DNA from 2 places in the Guyparkeria hydrothermalis genome. Region 2 is predicted to be linked to the other one. Evidence: predicted binding sites of a transcription regulator. Region 2 holds the regulator's gene; the other holds the start of a gene.
What was found. The regulator LexA, encoded in region 2, represses DNA repair genes until DNA is damaged. The targets are predictions, from matches to a motif close to TACTGTNNATATNNACAGTA.
Positions count from the first base shown of each region.

Region 1 (9,413 bases), 550 kb from region 2:
CGACCCGACGAGCGGCCAGCAGGCGCTCGATACCGCCGGCGGACAGCCCGCGGATGCGGTCCAGCCCCAGACGCAAGGCGTGGGTCGCGGTGGCACCGCCACCCCCTGCCAGCGGCTCGAGCGTGCTCTCGTCCTGACTGGCCAGCACGCAGGGCGGACGCACCACCACGCCGTGGCGACGGGCGTCCTGCACCAGCTGCGATGGCCCGTAGAAGCCCATCGGCTGGCTGTTAAGCAACGCGCAGTAGAAGGCGACCGGCTCGTGGCACTTGAGCCAGGCCGAGGCGTAGGCGATCACGGCAAAGCTGGCCGAGTGCGATTCGGGGAAGCCGTACTCGCCGAAACCGAGGATCTGGCGGTAGACCCGGTCGGCAAAATCGGGCGTGAAGCCGCGCGCGGTCATGCCGTCATACAGCTTCTTGCGAAAGTCCTCGAGCGTGCCGCGCTTTCGCCATGCCCCCAGCGCCCGGCGCAGCTGGTCGGCCTCGCCGGCGGAAAAGCCCGCCGCCACCATGGCCAGCTCGATCACCTGTTCCTGGAAGATCGGCACGCCCAGGGTGCGCCCCAGCACCCGCCGGATCTCCTCGTTCGGATACTCCTCGGGCTCGAGACCCTGACGGCGCTTGAGGTACGGGTGAACCATCTCGCCCTGGATCGGGCCGGGGCGGACGATCGCGATCTCGATCACCAGATCGTAGAACGAGCGCGGCTGCAGGCGCGGCAGCATGCTCATCTGCGCGCGCGACTCGATCTGGAACACGCCGACGGTATCGGCACGACTGATCATCTCGAAGGTCGCGGCGTCCTCGCGCGGGATCGACCACAGCGCCAGCGGCAGTTCGCGCGGCCGATGCCGGTTGGCCAGCTCGAACGCCCGGCGCACCGCCGAGAACATGCCCAGTGCGAGCACGTCGATCTTCATCAGGCCGACGGCATCGAGGTCGTCCTTGTCCCACTGGATCACGGTGCGGTCGGCCATCGAGGCGTTCTCCACCGGCACCAGGTCGGCCAGCTGCCCGCGGGCGATGACGAAACCGCCGACGTGCTGCGAGAGATGACGTGGCATGCCGGTCAGCTGCCGGGCGATCGCAAGCCACCAGCGGATGCGTCGCTGCTCGCCGTCGATGCCGGCCGCGGCCAGCTTCTCGGCGCTCACCTCGCGATCCCACCAGGCCAGCTGCTCATTGACCCGTTCCTGCACGTCCTCGCCGATACCCAGCGCCCGAGCGGCGTCGCGCAGGGCCGAGCGGCGCCGGTAGCGGATCACCGTGGCCGCGAGCGCCGCCCGTTCGCGGCCGTAGCGCCGGTAGATGTACTGCATCACTTCCTCGCGGCGGTGATGCTCGAAGTCGACATCGATGTCCGGCGGCTCGGCACGTTCCTTGGAGATGAAGCGCTCGAACAGCATCGAGGACTCGGCCGGGTTGACCGCCGTGATGCCGAGCGCGAAGCACACCGCCGAGTTGGCCGCCGAGCCACGTCCCTGGCAGAGGATCCCGCGCGAGCGGGCGAAGCGGACGATGTCGTGGACGGTGAGAAAGTACGGCTCGAAGGCCATCTCGCGGATGATACCGAGCTCGCGCTCGATCTGCGCGGCCACCTTCGGCGGCACACCGTCGGGCCAGCGCTTCGCCGCCCCCTCGAAGGTCAGCCGTCGCAGGTGCTCATGGCCCGGCACGCCCGGCGGGATGTCGTCGAGCGGGTACTCGTAGGCCAGCTCGTCGATCGAGAACCGGCACGTGCCGGCCAGCCGCAGCGCCTCGGCACGCCATTCGGCAGGGAACAGCTCGGCCAGTGCCTCGAGCGGGCGCAGGTGGCGCTCGGCATTGCGCGGCAGGCGGTCGGCCGCCGCCATCACCGTGGTGCGATGGCGCAGGGCCGTAACCACATCCAACAGCGGCTTTTCCTCGGACTCGGCCATCAGCGTGTCGCCCAGCGCCGTGACCGGCAGGCCGTGCGCCGCAGCCAGCCGCCGCGCGTTTGCGGCGCGCGCACCATCGAGCCCGTCGAGCCAGGCCACCACGCCGAGCCAGGGACGGGTGGCGGCCAGCAGCCACGCCGGGCCAAGGCGGTCGTCGGCCGGCACCTGCCAGATCACGCGCACCCCGGCTGCGAGCCCGTCGAGTACCGCCGCCCGATCGAGGCGGTACTCGCCCTTGGCCGCCGCCCGCCGACCGCGGGTGATCAGCTGGCTGATCGCGGCATAGCCGGCCCGGTCGGCCGCCAGCAGCACCAGCTCGTCGCCCTCCTCCAGCACCAGCCGCGCACCGAGAATCAGCTGCGGCCGGTCATCCGCCGGCAGCGCCTTCCAGCCCTGCTGGGCGCGCACCACCCCAGCGAACGAGCACTCGTCGCAGATGGCGATGGCCGCATAGCCGCGCTCGACCGCCGTCGCCACCAGTTGCTCGGGATCGGCGGTGGCGGCGAGAAAACTGAAGTTGGAGCGGGCAGACAATTCGGCATAGGCATTCATACCGATACTGTATATCTGTACAGTTACCGAAATCCACCCTGTCGTCGGGCGGTATCGACCCGCACCGAATGGGGCTACCATCACCTGATCGCCGCAGCGGAAGGCGGCGCGAAAGCTCCTCGGATACTTCAAGGACATGACTCATGGGCGAGCTGCTGCTGTTTGCCGTGCTTTCATTCCTGGCCCTGCTCACCGGTGGCGTGCTCGGCTGGATCAGCTTTTTCAAACTGCGCCGACTGGAGGAGCGCCTCGACCGGCTCGAGGCCCGTCAACGCCCCGCAGAACCGGAACCCCAACCGGAGCACGAGACGCCCCCGCCACGGCACGCCCCACCCAAGTGGGCCGAAGGACGCCGACACCCCGCCCCGACCGAAAAAACGGCTGCCAGCACACCCGCTGCCGCGCCGGGCCGGGCCGCCGGGGTCGTCGGCCGCGTACGCGAGCACTGGATGATCTGGCTCGGCGGGCTGTCGGTGGGTCTCGCCGGCGTCTTCCTGGTGCGCTACTCGATCGAGCAGGGCTATCTCGGTCCGGCCGCCCGCATCACGGCGGGACTGGTCACGGGGCTTGGCCTGCATGCACTGGCCGAATGGCTGCGCCGGCGCTCGGACTGGCGATCGGACGCCGTCGCCGCACTGGCCGGCGGTGCGAGCCTGACCCTCTACGCGGCCGCCCTGGCCGCCCTGCACCTGTACCAGCTCTGGCCGGTGGGACTGGTCTTCGCCGTGCTGGCGTTGATCTCGCTCGCCACCCTCGTACTGGCCCTGTGGCACGGCCCGGTGCTCGCAATCCTCGGCCTGCTGGGCGGCTATGCGGTCCCGGCCCTCCTGGGCACACAGTCCGACCAGCTGGTCACGACGCTGGTCTACAGCACGGTAATCGCCCTGTCAGGCTTCACGCTGATGCGCTATGTCTACCGCGACTGGCTGTGGTGGGGCACCATCGGCGGCGCCCTGTTCTGGTGGTGGGTGGCCCTGATGACGGGCAAGCACAGCGAAGCCTGGCTGGGCAGTTATCTCGCCGTGCTCGCCTGGGGCATGCTTGCCATCCGCTCGAGCAACTGGCGGCTAGACCAGGTCGTCGCAGCCGACAACCCGCCCCACTGGCGCGACTGGCTGCGCCTGATACCGACAGAACAGCGCGGTCTCCTCCTGGGCCTGCTGGTGCTGCTGGCTGGCTTGGGACTCAGCCTGGGCCGCGACCCGCACTGGGCCGGGGGACCGCTGGTCTGGCTACCCCTGCCCGCCGTACTCTTGATTGCGGCACGCTACAACGATCATCTGCGGCCGCTGCCGTGGCTGACCTTGGCCGTCATCACCGTCGGGCTGATCGCCGCCCAGATCGCGCCACTGCCCACCCAAAAGCCCACGCTGATGGTCGACCCGGTCTCCGCGGAGCATCACGGCACGCTATTCGCCTTCCTCGCCCTGCTGGCCGGCCTGTTCTCGGGTGCCGGGCTATGGCACCTGCGCAATCGGCCGGGTTCGGCGCTGGATGCCTCGCTGGCCGTGGTGGCACCGCTGGTGGCCGTGGCACTGGCCTACCTGCTGGCCCGCGCGGCGCTGCCCCCCTGGGGGCTTGCCGTCGCCTGCATCGTCTACGGGGGATTGCTGCTGAACCTGGCCGTCTGGCGACTGCGCCACGGGTCGACCGACGGCGTCGCCTTCTGGCTGGTCACCGGTGGTCATCTGGCCTATTCGCTGGCCGCGGTGATCGCGCTCGACGACGCCACCCTCACGCTCGCGCTGGCCGCCCAGCTGGTGTCGCTCACCTGGGTGATGCGACGCGTGCCGATGGACAACCTGCACTGGCTGGTCAAGCTGGTGCTGGCCGTGGTGGTGATCCGCCTGACACTCAACCCGTGGCTACTCACCTACGCGGGCGAAGGCCACTGGACGCTGTGGACCTATGGCGGCAGCCTGCTGCTGGCCGTGCTGGCCAGCCGGCAGGTGCCACCCGATGTTCCGCTGCGACGCTGGCTGGAAGGCGGGGCGCTGCACTTGCTGCTGCTGTTCCTGGTGGTCGAACTGCGCTACTGGCTCTACGACGGCGCGGTGTTCGCGCCGCGCTTCGACTTCCTCGAGGCGGCCATCGACGTCAACCTCACCGCCGCGCTGGGGCTGGTCTATCACTGGCGTGGCCAGCTTTCGACCCAGCTGCAGGTCGTCTATCGGCTGGCCGGCCGGGTGATGATGGTGCTTGCGCTGCTCGCCTATGCCTACCTGCTCATCCACGCCAATCCGCTGTGGGGCGGGCCGCAGGCCGGCACCATCGGTGACACGCCGCTGTTCAACCTGCTGCTGCTCGCCTACGGCCTACCGGTGGTGCTGTTCGCTCTGGCCAGCCGCATCTACGAACCGATGACCCGACGCCAGTTCGCCGTGGTGGCCGGCATCGGCCTGTGGCTGTTCGCAAGCTTCGAGATCCGCCATATCTGGCAGGGCGAGCTTTCCCTGGTCGACGCTACCTCCAACGGCGAGCTCTACACCTATTCGGCCGTGTGGCTGCTGATGGCGATGGCGGCCCTGCTCACCGGCATAGTGCGGGAACGCCCTGCGCTATACCGCGGCGGCCTGGCATTGCTGACACTGGTGATCGTCAAGATCTTCCTGGTGGACATGAGCGGGCTGACCGGCCTGTTGCGGGCGGTCTCGTTCATGGGGCTGGGGCTGTCGCTCCTGGCCCTGGCCTACGTCCACCAGCTGCTGGCGCGACCACGCACGCCGGCCGACGAGGCGGCCTAGCCGGCGTGAGCGTGCAGGATGCGCAGGAATCCCTCGCCGTACTTCTCCAGCTTGCGCTCGCCGACGCCTGAGACCGCTTCCATCTCCTCGAGGGTGGCCGGGCGGATCTCGATCATGTGCTTCAGGGTCGCGTCATGGAAGACGGTGTAGGGCGGAATGCCCTGCTCCTCGGCCAGCCGCTTGCGATGGGCGCGCAGCGACTCCCATAGCGGCTCGTCCTCGACCGGCACCGCGATCGGCTGACGACGGGAACCCCCACGAGTGGCAGCCTTGCGCTTGAGCTCCGGGCGCAACCGCAGGGTCTCCTCGCCTTTAAGCACGACCCGACAGCTCGGGTCGAGGTGCAGTCCACCGTGGCCCTCGGCGTCGACGGCGATCAGTCCGCGGGCGATCAGCTGACGGAACAGGCCGCGCCAGGCCGCCGCGGACAGGTCGGTGCCAATACCGAAGGTCGAAATCTGATCATGGCCGAAACGGCGCATGCGCTCGTCGGCCTCGCCGCGCAACACACTCACCAGGTAGTTCACGCCGAAGCGCTGCCCGGTGCGATGGATGCAGGACAGTGCCTTCTGCGCCGCCTCGGTGGCATCCCAGGTCTCAGGCGGCTCGAGGCAGTTGTCGCAGTTTCCGCAGGGCTCGGCCAGCGTCTCGCCGAAGTACGCGAGGAGCGCCTGGCGCCGACAGGTGGTCATCTCGGTCAGGCCCAACATGGCGTCGAGCTTGGTTCGCTCAATGCGCTTGATGCGCTCGTCGGCCTCGGAGCCGGCCATCATCTGGCGCAGGGTGAGCACGTCCTGCAGGCCATAGTCCATCCAGGCATCCGCCGGCAGGCCGTCGCGGCCGGCCCGGCCGGTTTCCTGGTAGTAGGCCTCGATGCTCTTGGGCAGATTGAGATGCGCGACGAAACGCACGTCCGGCTTGTCGATGCCCATGCCGAAGGCGATGGTCGCGACCACGATCACACCCTCTTCGGCGAGAAAGCGCTCCTGCACCCGACGCCGGTGCTCGGCCGAGAGCCCGGCGTGGTAGGGCAGCGCGGTCAGACCCTGCTTTTCCAGCCACTCGGCGGTCTGCTCGACCTTCTTGCGTGACAGGCAGTAGACGATGCCCGCCTCACCCGGGTGCGACTCGCGGATGAAGCGCAGCAGCCGGTCGCGGCCGCCGCCGGTGCCCTGGCTGATGCGGTAGCGGATGTTGGGGCGGTCGAAGCCCGAGATGAAGCGTCGCGCGTTACCGAGCCCCAGCCGCTCGACGATCTCCTCGCGGGTGGCCTCGTCGGCGGTGGCAGTCAGCGCGATGCGCGGCACGCCCGGGAACTGCCCGGCCAGCTCGCCCAGGCGGATGTACTCCGGACGGAAGTCGTGGCCCCACTGCGAAACGCAGTGCGCCTCGTCGATCGCTATCAGAGACAGCGGCACACCGGCCAGCCGCTCGAGGGTGGCCGGCATCATCAGCCGCTCGGGGGCGACGTAGAGCAGATCCAGCGAACCCTCGTGCAGCCGGCCGAGCACCTCGCGCGCCTCCTCGGCCGACAGGCTCGAATTCAGGAAGGCAGCGGCCACACCCAGCTGGCGCAATGCGGCGACCTGGTCCTGCATCAGGGCGATCAGCGGCGAGACCACGATCGCCGTGCCGGAGCGTGCCAGCGCCGGCACCTGGTAGCACAGCGACTTGCCGCCGCCGGTGGGCATCAACACCAGGGCGTCGTTACCACCCATGACGGTATCGATCACCTCGCCCTGCGGCGGGCGGAAGTCCTCGTAGCCGAAGACGCTGTTCAGGATTTCGCGGGGGCTTTTCGACATGGCGGCTATTGGGCCAGATTCCTCACATGAAAGGAACCGCTGCGACCGGCGATGGACGACCGCGACGGTCTGGGCTAGGGTCGTCCGGGTGACAACATGACAGGATGACAGGCGCCCCGACATGGATCTCGATGAAGTAGACGCATTCGACAAGGTTCCCCGCTCCACCCGCCACGAACTGCTGCGCTTCGGCCTGGCTGTGCTGTTCGTGATCGGGGTGGCGCTGTTCACCTGGATCACGCAGGGCCACGTCAGCGTGGTAATGGTGATCGCCGCCGTGATCGGCGCCTACATGGCGATGAACATCGGCGCCAACGATGTGGCCAACAACGTCGGCCCGGCGGTGGGCTCCCGCGCCCTGACCCTCGGCGGGGCGATCGTCATTGCCGCGATCTTCGAGGCGGCCGGTGCGCTGATCGCCGGCGGCGAGGTGGTCTCCACCATCAAGGGCGGCATCATCGATCCCACGGCGATCGGCGATCCGATGACCTTCGTCTGGCTGATGATGGCTGCCCTGTTGGCCGCGGCCATCTGGCTCAACCTCGCCACTGCCCTGGGCGCGCCGGTCTCCACCACGCATTCGATCGTCGGTGGCGTGATGGGCGGCGGCATCGCCGCGGCCGGCTGGGGCATCGCCAACTGGGGCACGGTAGGTCAGATCGCCGCCAGCTGGGTGATCTCGCCGCTGCTGGGCGGTCTGCTGGCCGCCGCCCTGCTCTACTTGATCAAGCGCAGCATCACCTATCAGGACGACCTGATCGCGGCTGCCAAGCGCCGCGTACCCTGGTTCCTCGCGCTGATGGCCTGGGCGTTCGCCACCTATCTTGCCGTCAAGGGCCTCAAGCGGATCACCGATATCCCCTTCCTCGGGGCGGCGGCCGTCGGGCTGGTAATCGCGGCGCTGGTGTATGTCGCCGTGCGTCCGCTGGTGGCGCGCGCCGCCGACGGAATGCAGGAGAACAGCAAGGCGAGCGTGAACCGTCTGTTCACCCTGCCGCTGGTTTTCGCCGCCGCCCTGCTGAGCTTCGCCCATGGCTCGAACGACGTGGCCAACGCCGTCGGCCCGCTCGCCGCGATCAACGAGGCGCTCACCCACGCCGGTACCGCAGCCAAGGCGGCCATCCCGTTGTGGGTGATGGCGATCGGGGCGCTGGGCCTCGCGGTGGGGCTCGCGCTCTATGGCCCGAAGCTGATCCGCACCGTCGGCCACGAGATCACCGACATCGACCCGATGCGTGCCTTCTGCATCGCCCTGGCAGCGACGCTGACCGTCATCCTCGCCTCGCAGTTGGGCCTGCCGGTTTCCACCACCCATGTGACCATCGGTGCGGTGTTCGGCGTGGGGTTCCTGCGCGAACACCTCAAGTCCAACTACGACCGCCTCGAACAACAGGTGCGCGACCTGCACCCGAACGGTGACGACGACGAGGTGATGCAGGACTACCTGGAGCGGTTCCGGGCCGCTTCGCTCAAGCAGAAGAAGCTGATGCTGCAGGAACTCAAGAGCAAGAGCACCCGGCGAGAGGTCCACATCAGCAAGCGTCAGCGCAAGGGACTGAAGAAGATCTACAAGCGCGAACTGGTCAAGCGCTCGCTAGTGCTGAAGGTCGCTGCAGCCTGGGTGATCACCGTACCGGCCGCCGCTCTGCTCGCCGCCCTGTTCTTCGTCCTGATTCGCGCCATCGCATCCGGCTGATACGCCGCCGCACGGGCGGGGACAGTACAATCCTTGCCATGGCTGCCACCACTCTTCGCGAAGACGAGCTGCGCGACGCGCTCGATGCCGCCCTGCCCGCCTGGCGCCGGGCCGGGCACCGGCTGCCGATCCTGATCAGCGGCTGCCGCGACTGGGCCCTGAGCGCGGCGCAGTCGCTCGTCAGTGACGACACGCTCTGGGTCGGCCCGGATGCCCCCGCGTCGGTGCGATCGACGAGCTTGCGCCGCGCACGCGAATCGCTGGGCGGGGAATGCGACCGGATCGTGTTCAATGCCCTCTCGGGCTTCGATCCCGACGCCCTCGGTGCAGTCGCCGGCCTGCCCCGCGCCGGCGGCTGCCTGATCCTGCTCGCCCCGCCATTGGCCGACTGGTCCGACCGGGAGGACCCGGAACTCGCCCGGATCACGCCCTACCCGTTCACCCCGGCGGATGCCGGCTCGGCCTATATCCACCGCCTGATTCGCCTCTTGGCCGAACAGCCCGTGTTATGGAGGGTGAGCGAAGGCCAGCCGCTGCCACCGGCACCGCTTCCCGCCACGCATGTCGGCGAACCGAAACTGGCCGAGGCACCCTGCCGCACGCCCGAGCAGGCCGAAGCGGTCGAGCGTATTCTTGCCGTAGCCAACGGGCGCCCACGCCGACCGCTGGTGCTGCGCTCACACCGTGGTCGGGGG
Region 1 covers NZ_JAJSED010000001.1:1,197,338-1,206,750, forward strand. The annotation lists gene LV476_RS05500 (error-prone DNA polymerase) at 1-2,473, opposite strand, end outside; gene LV476_RS05505 (DUF2339 domain-containing protein) at 2,617-5,217, shown strand; gene recQ (DNA helicase RecQ) at 5,214-7,022, opposite strand; gene LV476_RS05515 (inorganic phosphate transporter) at 7,144-8,718, shown strand; gene LV476_RS05520 (tRNA(Met) cytidine acetyltransferase TmcA) at 8,757-9,413, shown strand, end outside.
Region 1: a site for LexA is predicted at 2,479-2,498, ahead of LV476_RS05500 (error-prone DNA polymerase). Genes of this name have one in related genera too.

Region 2 (9,413 bases):
CCCGAAGGGTCGCCAGGCCAAGTCCAAGGCGCGCATGAAGCGCTTCGAGGAGCTGCAGTCCGAGGAGTACCAGAAGCGCTCGGAGACCAACGAGATCTACATTCCGCCCGGCCCGCGTCTGGGCGACAAGGTCATCGAGGCGGAAGATCTCACCAAGGCCTTCGGCGACCGCGAGCTCTACCAAGGGCTATCGTTCTCGGTACCCAAGGGCGGGATTGTCGGCATCATCGGCCCGAACGGCGTCGGCAAATCGACCCTGTTCCGCATGCTCATCGGCGAGGAAAAGCCCGATGGCGGCAACATCGAGATCGGCGAGAGCGTCGAGCTGGCCTATGTCGGCCAGTCCCGCGAGGACATGGACGACACCAAGACGGTTTGGGAGGAAATCTCGGACGGGTACGATTACATTACCGTTGGCAAATTCGAGATGCCGTCGCGTGCCTATTTGGGGCGCTTCAATTTCAAGGGTCAGGACCAGCAGAAGTTCATGAAGGACCTGTCGGGTGGTGAACGCAACCGGGTCCATCTGGCCAAGCTCCTGAAGTCCGGCGGCAACGTGCTGCTGCTCGACGAGCCGACCAACGATCTCGACGTCGAGACTCTGCGGGCGCTTGAAACCGCGCTGCTCGACTTCCCGGGCTCGGCACTGGTGATCTCGCACGATCGCTGGTTCCTCGACCGCGTCGCCACCCACATCCTCGCGTTCGAGGACGATGGCTCGGTGATGTTCTTCGAAGGCAACTTCCAGGAGTACGAGGCGGATCGTCGCAAGCGTCTCGGCGATGCGGCCGACCAGCCTAAGCGCGTGAAGTACACCCGCCTGGCGGACTGATAGTGGAGGCCGGCCCGGATCGAGGTGACCGGCGTTATTCAGGGAGAAGAAAACGTGTCCAATCCGGCACTTGAACAGGCGATCATCAACAAGATCCGTGACAAGGGCATTGCCCTGCCGGTACTGCCTGACGTGGCGCTGCGTGCGCGCCGGGTGATCGATGACCCCAACAGCTCGGCCAGCGACCTGGTCGACGTGATTTCGCAGGATCCCGCGATTGCCGCGCGCCTGATCCAGGTGGCAAACAGCCCGATGTACCGGGGCGGTCAGCACATCGACAACCTCGTCCAAATCGTCTCGCGACTGGGAATGCGCACGGTCAGCCAGCTGATCATCTCGCTGTCGGCCAAGCAGTTGTTTACGGCCGAGACGCCGACGATCAAGCGCATCATGCGGGATCACTGGGCCTTCGCCACGCAGGTGGCGGCCTTGTCGAACCACATTGCCAAGCGTCATACGAAGCTGGATGCCGACCAGGCGCTGCTGGCCGGTCTGCTCCACAGCGTGGGCGGCATCCCGGTGATCGTGGTGGCCGAGGACATCCCCAAGCTGCTTGAGGCTCCGGCCTTGCTCGACGAGCTGGTCGAGAGCCTGCAATGGCGCCTAGGCGGCAACATCGTCAAGGCTTGGGATTTCCCGGATATGTTCGCCGAGGTGATCGAGCACTGTGGGGATCTCGGCTATCAGCACGACGGGGATCCGAACTACAGCGACGTGGTCATCTGCGCGATTGCACAGGCTCGTGGTATCAGCCGTACGCCGGATGATCGGCCGATCATGGCCGCCGAGAAGTTGGGTGTCGATCTTGAAGCCAGCCTGATCGACGACGAGCTCGACGAAGCGATTCGCGCGCTTGGCGGCTAGTATCCTGATTGCACGGCGTCACGGCCAGGAACCGAGACACAAGACCCCGGTCTCCCCGTGAGCCGGGGTCTTTTTATTGAAGGCCTGCTGACATTCGACACCGCGAAATGAGGTCGTCCGCCATGCGTTTTCCGCTTGCCGTTTCCCTGTGGGCTGTTGTCACGATCTTGGTCGGTTGCACCACGCACCCGGTCACCGGAAGAAACCAGCTGATGATCGTGCCGGAAGGGCAGGCCAACCAGATGGCCTACCAGGCCTACACGCAGATGGCGCGCGAAAAGGACACGCTGCCTGCCTCGTCGCCGATGAGTCGCCGCGTGACCCGGATTACCCAGCGCATCGTGCCGCAGGCGATCCGTGTCTATCCGGCTTCGGCCGGCTGGGCGTGGGAGGCCCGCGTGTTCCGTGACGACAGCATCAATGCCTTCGCGCTGGCCGGCGGCAAGGTGGGCATCAATACCGGCATGCTGAAAAAGCTGCGCCCCAGCGACGACGAACTGGCCCAGGTGATCAGCCACGAGATTGCCCATGCGCTCTCCGGGCACACGCGAGAGAAGATGTCGATGGCCATGAGTCAGCAGATGGGATTGTCGGTTGTCTCCGCACTGGGCGGGCTGGATAGCCAGACTGCCGGCATGGCGCAGCAGGTCGCGGCGATGGCGATCGATCTGCCGTTCAGCCGACGGATGGAGTACGAGGCCGACGAGGTGGGCCTGCTGCTGGCGGCGCGTGCCGGCTATGATCCGCGAGCGGCGGTGTCGCTGTGGCGCAAGATGCAGGCGAAAGGCGGAGGCGGCGGACCGGAATGGCTCAGCACGCACCCGGCCAGCGGCAACCGCATCCAGGCGTTGCAGCGCGCGATCCCCTCGGTGATGCCGGCCTATCGCCAGGCCACGGGGCGCTGAGGCACTCCGGCCGGAAACGGGTCAGCGCTGGATCACGATACTCAGGGCCGGACCCTGGCTGCCGTGCTCCGGTGACAGGGGAGTCGTGTTGCCGGCGAGTTCCAGCCGGGCCTCGTCGGGGTGGAACGGTTTGTGGCGACGAACGGCGAGTCCGCCGTCGCAACGGCGCACCGCGAGCTGTACCCCGGCCGGACTGGCCGTGTCGCCCGCCCGACCGGGGTAGGGCGTAACCAGGCAGCTCCGGCCCGACTCGGCGGCCAGCTTGAGTCGTCGCCGGAGTGCGAAGCCCAGGGGCGGCAACCAGCTGAGTACCAGTGGGTAGACGCCGGCCTGCAGCACTTCCTCCGTGGCCCAGCCCAGCTCGCGCATGTCGCGGGGCTCCACCAGCAGCAGCTTGTCCAGGTCCACGCCCTCGCGTTGCCAACGCTCGGCACAGGGCCGGGCTGGCGGGTTGATCAGCGCCACGCGTTCCGTCTGTGTAAGCCCGGCAATCCAGGGCAGAAGCAGGGCCGTGATGCCGTATCCCAGCGAGGCCTGGAACCAGTCGCGCAGGTCGGCAAGCGATCGGCGATCAAGCCGGTCGAAAGGGCGTTCCCCGAGTCGTGGTGCCGGGGTGTCGGCGTATAGCTCCACCAGTCCTTCCCGTGGCCAGCCGCCACCCAGCAGTTCGTCCAGTGCCGACCAGCCGCTGGGAAAGGTCTCTTCCACGAGGCCGCCGGCCGGCCGAGTCTGGCGCCCGCGCCAGATGTCCTGACGCGCCAGCAGGCTGGTGATCCCCTGATCGCCCGGTGCGCGCTCTCCCATGATGACTACTGGCCTCCCTTCCGGGTCAGTCGAAGGTGCGCAACACGCCGACGACCCGTCCCTCGACGATCAACTCCTCGCGCTTCAGGTCGACCTCGATCGGCGTCATTTCACTGTTCTCCGGGATCAGCCAGACTTTCGCGCCGCGGCGCCGGTAACGCTTGACCGTGACCTCGTCGGCGAGCCGGGCCACCACGATCTGGCCGTTGCGTACCTCTTCGGTGCGATGCACCGCCAGCAGATCGCCGTCCATGATCCCGGCATCCCGCATGCTCATTCCCCGCACACGCAGCAGGTAGTCCGCCCGGGGCCGGAACAGGGACGGATTCACCGGCACCTGGGCCTCGACGTGTTCGGCGGCCAGCACCGGGCTGCCCGCGGCGATGCGCCCGACCACGGCCAGTTCCTCGCGGTGACCGTCGTCAATCAGACGAATGCCGCGCGAGCGGCCGCCCAGCAGCTCGATCGCCCCTTTTTTCGCCAGCGCCTTGAGGTGGCTCTCGGCGGCATTGGGCGAACGAAAGCCCAGCGCGGCGTTGATTTCAGCCCGGGTTGGCGGCATGCCGGTCTCGTGAATGGTGTCGCGGATGAACGCGAGGATCTCGGCCTGGCGGGGCGTGAGCGGTCGTTGGGCAGTCGATTCGGTCATGGCTCAGGGATAGCGGGAACGGATAATGGAGTGTACTGTAAAAAAGAACAGTATTCATCCCGAGGAACCTGCCGATGGCGATCGAACCCACCATCCCGCGCTCGTCGCGGGGCACGGCATTCTGGCTGGCCCTGCGCTTTCCCGAGGCCTGGTTCGAATCCCGTTGTCCCGAGGAGGACCGGCGGAATCGCCCGCCGGCCGTTCAGCTGCTCGATCAAGCCGGGCGTTCCCGGGTCGTCGCGGTGAACCGCCCGGCGGCCGATATGGGTATCGAGGCGGGGCAGAGTCTCGCCGTCGCGCGATCCCGGCACCGGGCCGCCGCGCCGGCGGACGCGCCACCGTTACGCTGCCTGGAGACGGACGACGAGACCGTGTCGAACTGGCTGGCACAGTGGGGAGAGTGGGCCGGGACGTATACCTCGCGCGTGACATGCCCGTCGGGAGGCTCCATGCCGGGGCTGTTGCTGGAGCTGGGGGGCAGCGCCGCGCTGTTTGGCGGGCTGGAGGCCCTGATCCGGACCGTGATGCATTCACTCGCCGCACACCAGCTGACGGTGCGGGCCGCCGGTGCCCCGCATCCACGGGTGGCCTGGGCCCTGGCCGTCGTCGCAGACGGGGGGCGGCCGTGGCTGTGCGATCGTCGTGATCAACTGGCGGCGATAAGCCGCTTGCCGCTTGCCGCACTCGATTGGCCCGGGGACTGGATCGAACGCTTCGAGGAGCTGGGGCTGATGCGATTGGGCGATGTCCGCCGCCTGCCACGGGATGGTCTGGGCATGCGGACTGCTCCGGCCCTGCTCGAGGACCTGGACCGCCTGTTCGCCGAACGGGACTGGCCGCTATCCGACCTGGAGGCGCCGGTCCGTTATGCCCGCGAGGTCACTCTCTGGGACCCGGCAAGCCAGATCGATCGACTGCTGTTGCTCGCCCGCGCACCACTGGTGGGTCTGGCCGAGTTCCTGCGCCGACGTCGCCTGGCGGTGGCCTCGTTTCGCGTGCTGCTGGGGCACGAGACCGGGGCGGCTACCGACCTGACGCTCGCCACGGCCGAGCCGGGCCGGGACGAGAGCCTCTGGCTGGAGCAGTTGCGTCTGCAGCTGGAGTCGGTCGGCGGGATGCCACCGGTTACCCGGCTGCGGGTCGAGGCCGATCGGTTCGTGACGCCGTCGGCAGGGCAGGGCAGCCTGTTCGCCGATGACGGCGAGCGTGACCGTGACGAGCGGGCGCTGTGGCACCGCCTGCGGGCCCGGCTGGGCGAGGCGGCGGTTGGCCGGTTGCAGCGAGTGCCGGGGCTGGTACCGCCGCTGTGCTCGCGATCTCGGCCGGTCGAAGCCGCCGCCCTCCGAGAGGTGCCGGCCTTGTCGGCGGCGGCAAGCTTCCGTCCCCTGTGGTGGCTGGAGGGGCCGAGGCGTCTTGACGCTCCCCTGCGGCGCCGGGCGGAAATCGAGCGGGTGGAGACGGCCTGGTGGTCGGCGGCCGAGGAGGCGGCCGACTACTGTGCCGGCGAGCTGGCTGGAGGGCGCGCCGTCTGCCTGCGCCGTGACCGACAAACGACGTTCTGGGAGTTGATCGGCTTTGATGGGTAAAAGTGATTGATGCGCGTCAGCGACGAGCCCGGCCATTCGGGTGCAGCCCGCCCCAGCGCCACCAGACCGCGGCTGCCACCAGCAGACCGCTGCCGCCGAACAGCAGGAAGAAGGTCGGCAGATCAATGGCGAACACGGCGAACAGCAGGATGCCCAGCACGCTGCTCACCACCATCGCCAGGGCGTTCTGCACGTTGAGTGCGGCAATCAGTCGGGCACGTTGGGAAGGCCGGGCGGCGCGCTGCAGATGGCTGTACAGCGGCACGACGAGGCCACCGGCAAGCATGCCGGTCAGCGCCACGTCGAGCCCGACGCGCCACAGGGTCGGCGCGACGCCGGAAGCGACGGCATGCCAGTCGATGGCGACCAGCGCGACGCCCAAGGCCATGAATGGCGCCAGCGCCCGTGGAGGGCGCCGCCCGCCCAGGTAGCCGACGGCCAGGCCGCCGGCGGCGATGCTCACCGCAAACAGGGCCAGCAGGCCGGTCGCACCATCGGCGGGCAGGTTGAGCACGTCTTCGGCAAAGCGGGGAAACTGCGTCAGGTAGCCTGCCCCCACGAACCAGAACCAGCTGATCAGCCACATCGACTGGCGCAGCGACGAGCGCTGTCGCTGCAGCAGCTGCCAGGTGGTCACCCAGCTCTTGAGCGGGCCGGCATGGTCGGGCAGTCGCCCCGGGGGCGGAGCGGTCGGGATCAGGCGGGAGGCGAGCACCCCGGCCACGGCTACGCCGATCACCAGGGCGCTGGCCAGTAGCGTCGCGCGCTCGCCGGTGGCGGCCAGTAGCCCGCCGGTCAGGGTTCCCAGCAGGATGGCGGCAAAGGTGCTCGCGGTTACCCAGCCATTCGCCCGCATTAGCATGCCGGCGGGCAGGTGTCGGGGCACGATGGCGTATTTCAATGGTCCAAACCAGGCCGACTGGGTGCCCATCAGAAACACCAGCGCCATCAGCAGCGTGATGCTCTGCCACCAGAATGCCGCGGCGGCCACCAGCATCAGACTGAGCTCCGTCCACTTGAGGACCCGCGCCAGGCGCGCTTGATCGAGCCGATCGGTCCAGTGGCCGGCCATGGGCGAGAAGATCAGGCCCGGCAGGATGAACAGCCCGGCGGCGAGGTTCATCAGCACGTCGACCTCGCCGTTGGCGGCATCGCTGAGCTCGTAGGTGATCAGGAACATCACCGAGAAGCGGAAGGCGTTGTCGTTGAACGCGCCCAGCGCCTGGGTGAAGAAGTAGGGCAAGAATCGACGTGACAGCAGGCGGGCCGGCGTGGGGCTGGGCATGGACCGATGGCTTCCCTCAAGGTGAGCCCGCATTGGAACACGCGGGGTGGGGGGCGCCAAGCGTATCGACTGCGCACTTGCGGATCATGCTAGGGTTTCGACCCCACCCGCGGTGATGAGATGACAGGAGGAGCCCCATGCCGGAGACAGTCGATATTCGCGATCTGCTCGGTTATTGCGAGCAGCTGCTCGAACCGGAAACCTACCGCGACTACGCGCCCAACGGCCTGCAGGTCGAGGGGCGGCGCGCCGTTCGCCGGCTGGTCACCGGGGTGACCGCCTGTCAGGACCTGCTGGACGCCGCGGTCGAAGAGAATGCCGACGCGGTGCTGGTTCACCACGGCTATTTCTGGAAGAACGAACCGCAGGTGATCACGGGAATGAAGCGGCGCCGTATCGCGACCCTGCTGGCGCACGATATCAATCTCATCGGTTATCACCTGCCGCTCGACGGGCACCCGACGCTGGGGAACAACGCCTGGCTCGCCGATCTTGTGGGCCTGAACGTGACCGACCGCTTCGGTCATCAGCAACTGGCCGTCGCCGGTCGACTGGAAGAGCCCTGCACGGGTGGTGAGCTTGCGGCACGCCTGCAGGGCGAACTCGGGCGCACGCCGCTGGTGGTTGGCCCGACCGATCGGCCCATCGAGCGACTCGGTTTGTGTACCGGCGGCGCACAGGACATGCTGGGCGAGGCCATCGATCTGGGGTTGGATGCCTTCATTTCCGGCGAAATCTCCGAGCGTACGACCCATATGGCGCGCGAAGCCGGTGTTACCTACTTTGCCGCCGGTCATCATGCGACCGAGACCGGTGGGGTCCGACTGCTGGGTGAGCGTCTGGCGGAGGAATTCGGTATCGAACACCGGTTCATCGACATCGACAACCCGGCCTGAATACCGGCACCGCGGGAACGCCGTCCGGAGGGTTTCCTTACCCAACCTAATAAAACCATGGTTCGAGGGTATTAAGCCCGCTTGTTTGACGGTCGGGACCAGATGTCTAAACTACCCCGGCCGTAAAAATGGCAGATGCTGTGCATCGATGTTGCCCAGACGCGACCCGGAACTATCCGGGCGTTTTTTCGCCGGGCGCAGGGAAGCCAACGATGCGTGTCAGCAACGCGAATGCCCCGGGCACCGTCTTCCCGGCGCGATCGATTGACGGACAAACTCCAGGAGTACGACGTAACAATGGCTGATTCTCCCTCCAACCCGGCAAGGCGCCGGTTCCTGACCGGCGCGGCGACGGCGGTTGGCGCGGTGGGCGTCGGCTTTGCCGCCGTGCCGTTTCTGAGCTCCTTCCAGCCCAGTGCTAAGGCCCAGGCGGCCGGCGCCCCGGTCGATGTGAATGTTGGCAAGCTTTCGCCGGGTCAGATGACCACCGTGGCGTGGCGCGGCAAGCCCGTCTATGTGGTGCACCGCACCGAGCGCATGCTCGAGACCCTGCCCGAAGTGACCGACAAGCTGCGTGACCCGGATTCCGCCGTGGAAACCCAGCAGCCGGACTTCGCCACCAATCTCTACCGGGCCCGCAAGGAGAACGAGCGTTTCCTCGTGATCGTCGGTCTGTGTACGCACCTGGGTTGCGCGCCGACCTATCGCCCCGAGGTCGCTCCGAAAGACCTGGGCGCGGATTGGAAGGGCGGTTTCTTCTGCCCCTGCCACGGCTCGAAGTTCGACCTTTCCGGCCGTGTCTACAAGGGCGTGCCGGCCCCGACCAACCTGGAAGTTCCCGAGTACACCTACGTGAGTGAGCAGGTTATCCGCGTCGGCGGCACCGAGGAGGAAGAGGCATGATCAAGAGCCTGGGCAAGTGGGTGGATGATCGCCTGCCGGTGTCGCATTTCTGGAATGCGCACCTGGCGAAGTACTACGTCCCCCACAACTTCAACTTCTGGTACTACTTCGGCTCGCTGCTGCTGGTGGTGTTCGTCCTGCAGATCGTCACCGGTATCTGGCTGACGATGAGCTACAAGCCGTCTGCGGATGATGCCTTTGCCTCGGTCGAGTACATCATGCGTGACGTGGAGTGGGGTTGGCTGCTGCGCTATCTGCACTCGACCGGCGCGTCGTTCTTCTTCATCGCGGTGTATCTGCACATCTTCCGCGGGATGATGTACGGCAGTTACAAGAAGCCGCGCGAGCTGATCTGGATCTTTGGCGTCCTGATCCTGTTGGTGCTGATGGCAGAGGCCTTCATGGGCTACCTGCTGCCGTGGGGGCAGATGTCCTACTGGGGCGCACAGGTGATCATCTCGCTGTTCACCTCGATTCCGGTGATCGGCCCGGACCTGGCGCAGTGGATCCGCGGTGACTTCGTCGTCTCGGACGCGACCCTGAACCGCTTCTTCGCTCTGCACGTGATCGCGCTGCCGCTGGTGCTTCTGTTCCTGATCGGCGGCCACATCATGGCGCTGCACGAAGTGGGCTCGAACAACCCCGACGGCGTCGACATCAAGGAGAACAAGGATTCCAGCGGCAAGCCG
Region 2 covers NZ_JAJSED010000001.1:651,048-660,460, reverse strand. The annotation lists gene ettA (energy-dependent translational throttle protein EttA) at 1-832, shown strand, start outside; gene LV476_RS03150 (HDOD domain-containing protein) at 887-1,696, shown strand; gene LV476_RS03145 (M48 family metallopeptidase) at 1,819-2,601, shown strand; gene LV476_RS03140 (hypothetical protein) at 2,623-3,405, opposite strand; gene lexA (transcriptional repressor LexA) at 3,431-4,054, opposite strand; gene LV476_RS03130 (Y-family DNA polymerase) at 4,129-5,640, shown strand; gene LV476_RS03125 (MFS transporter) at 5,657-6,925, opposite strand; gene LV476_RS03120 (Nif3-like dinuclear metal center hexameric protein) at 7,063-7,821, shown strand; gene petA (ubiquinol-cytochrome c reductase iron-sulfur subunit) at 8,119-8,724, shown strand; gene LV476_RS03110 (cytochrome b) at 8,721-9,413, shown strand, end outside.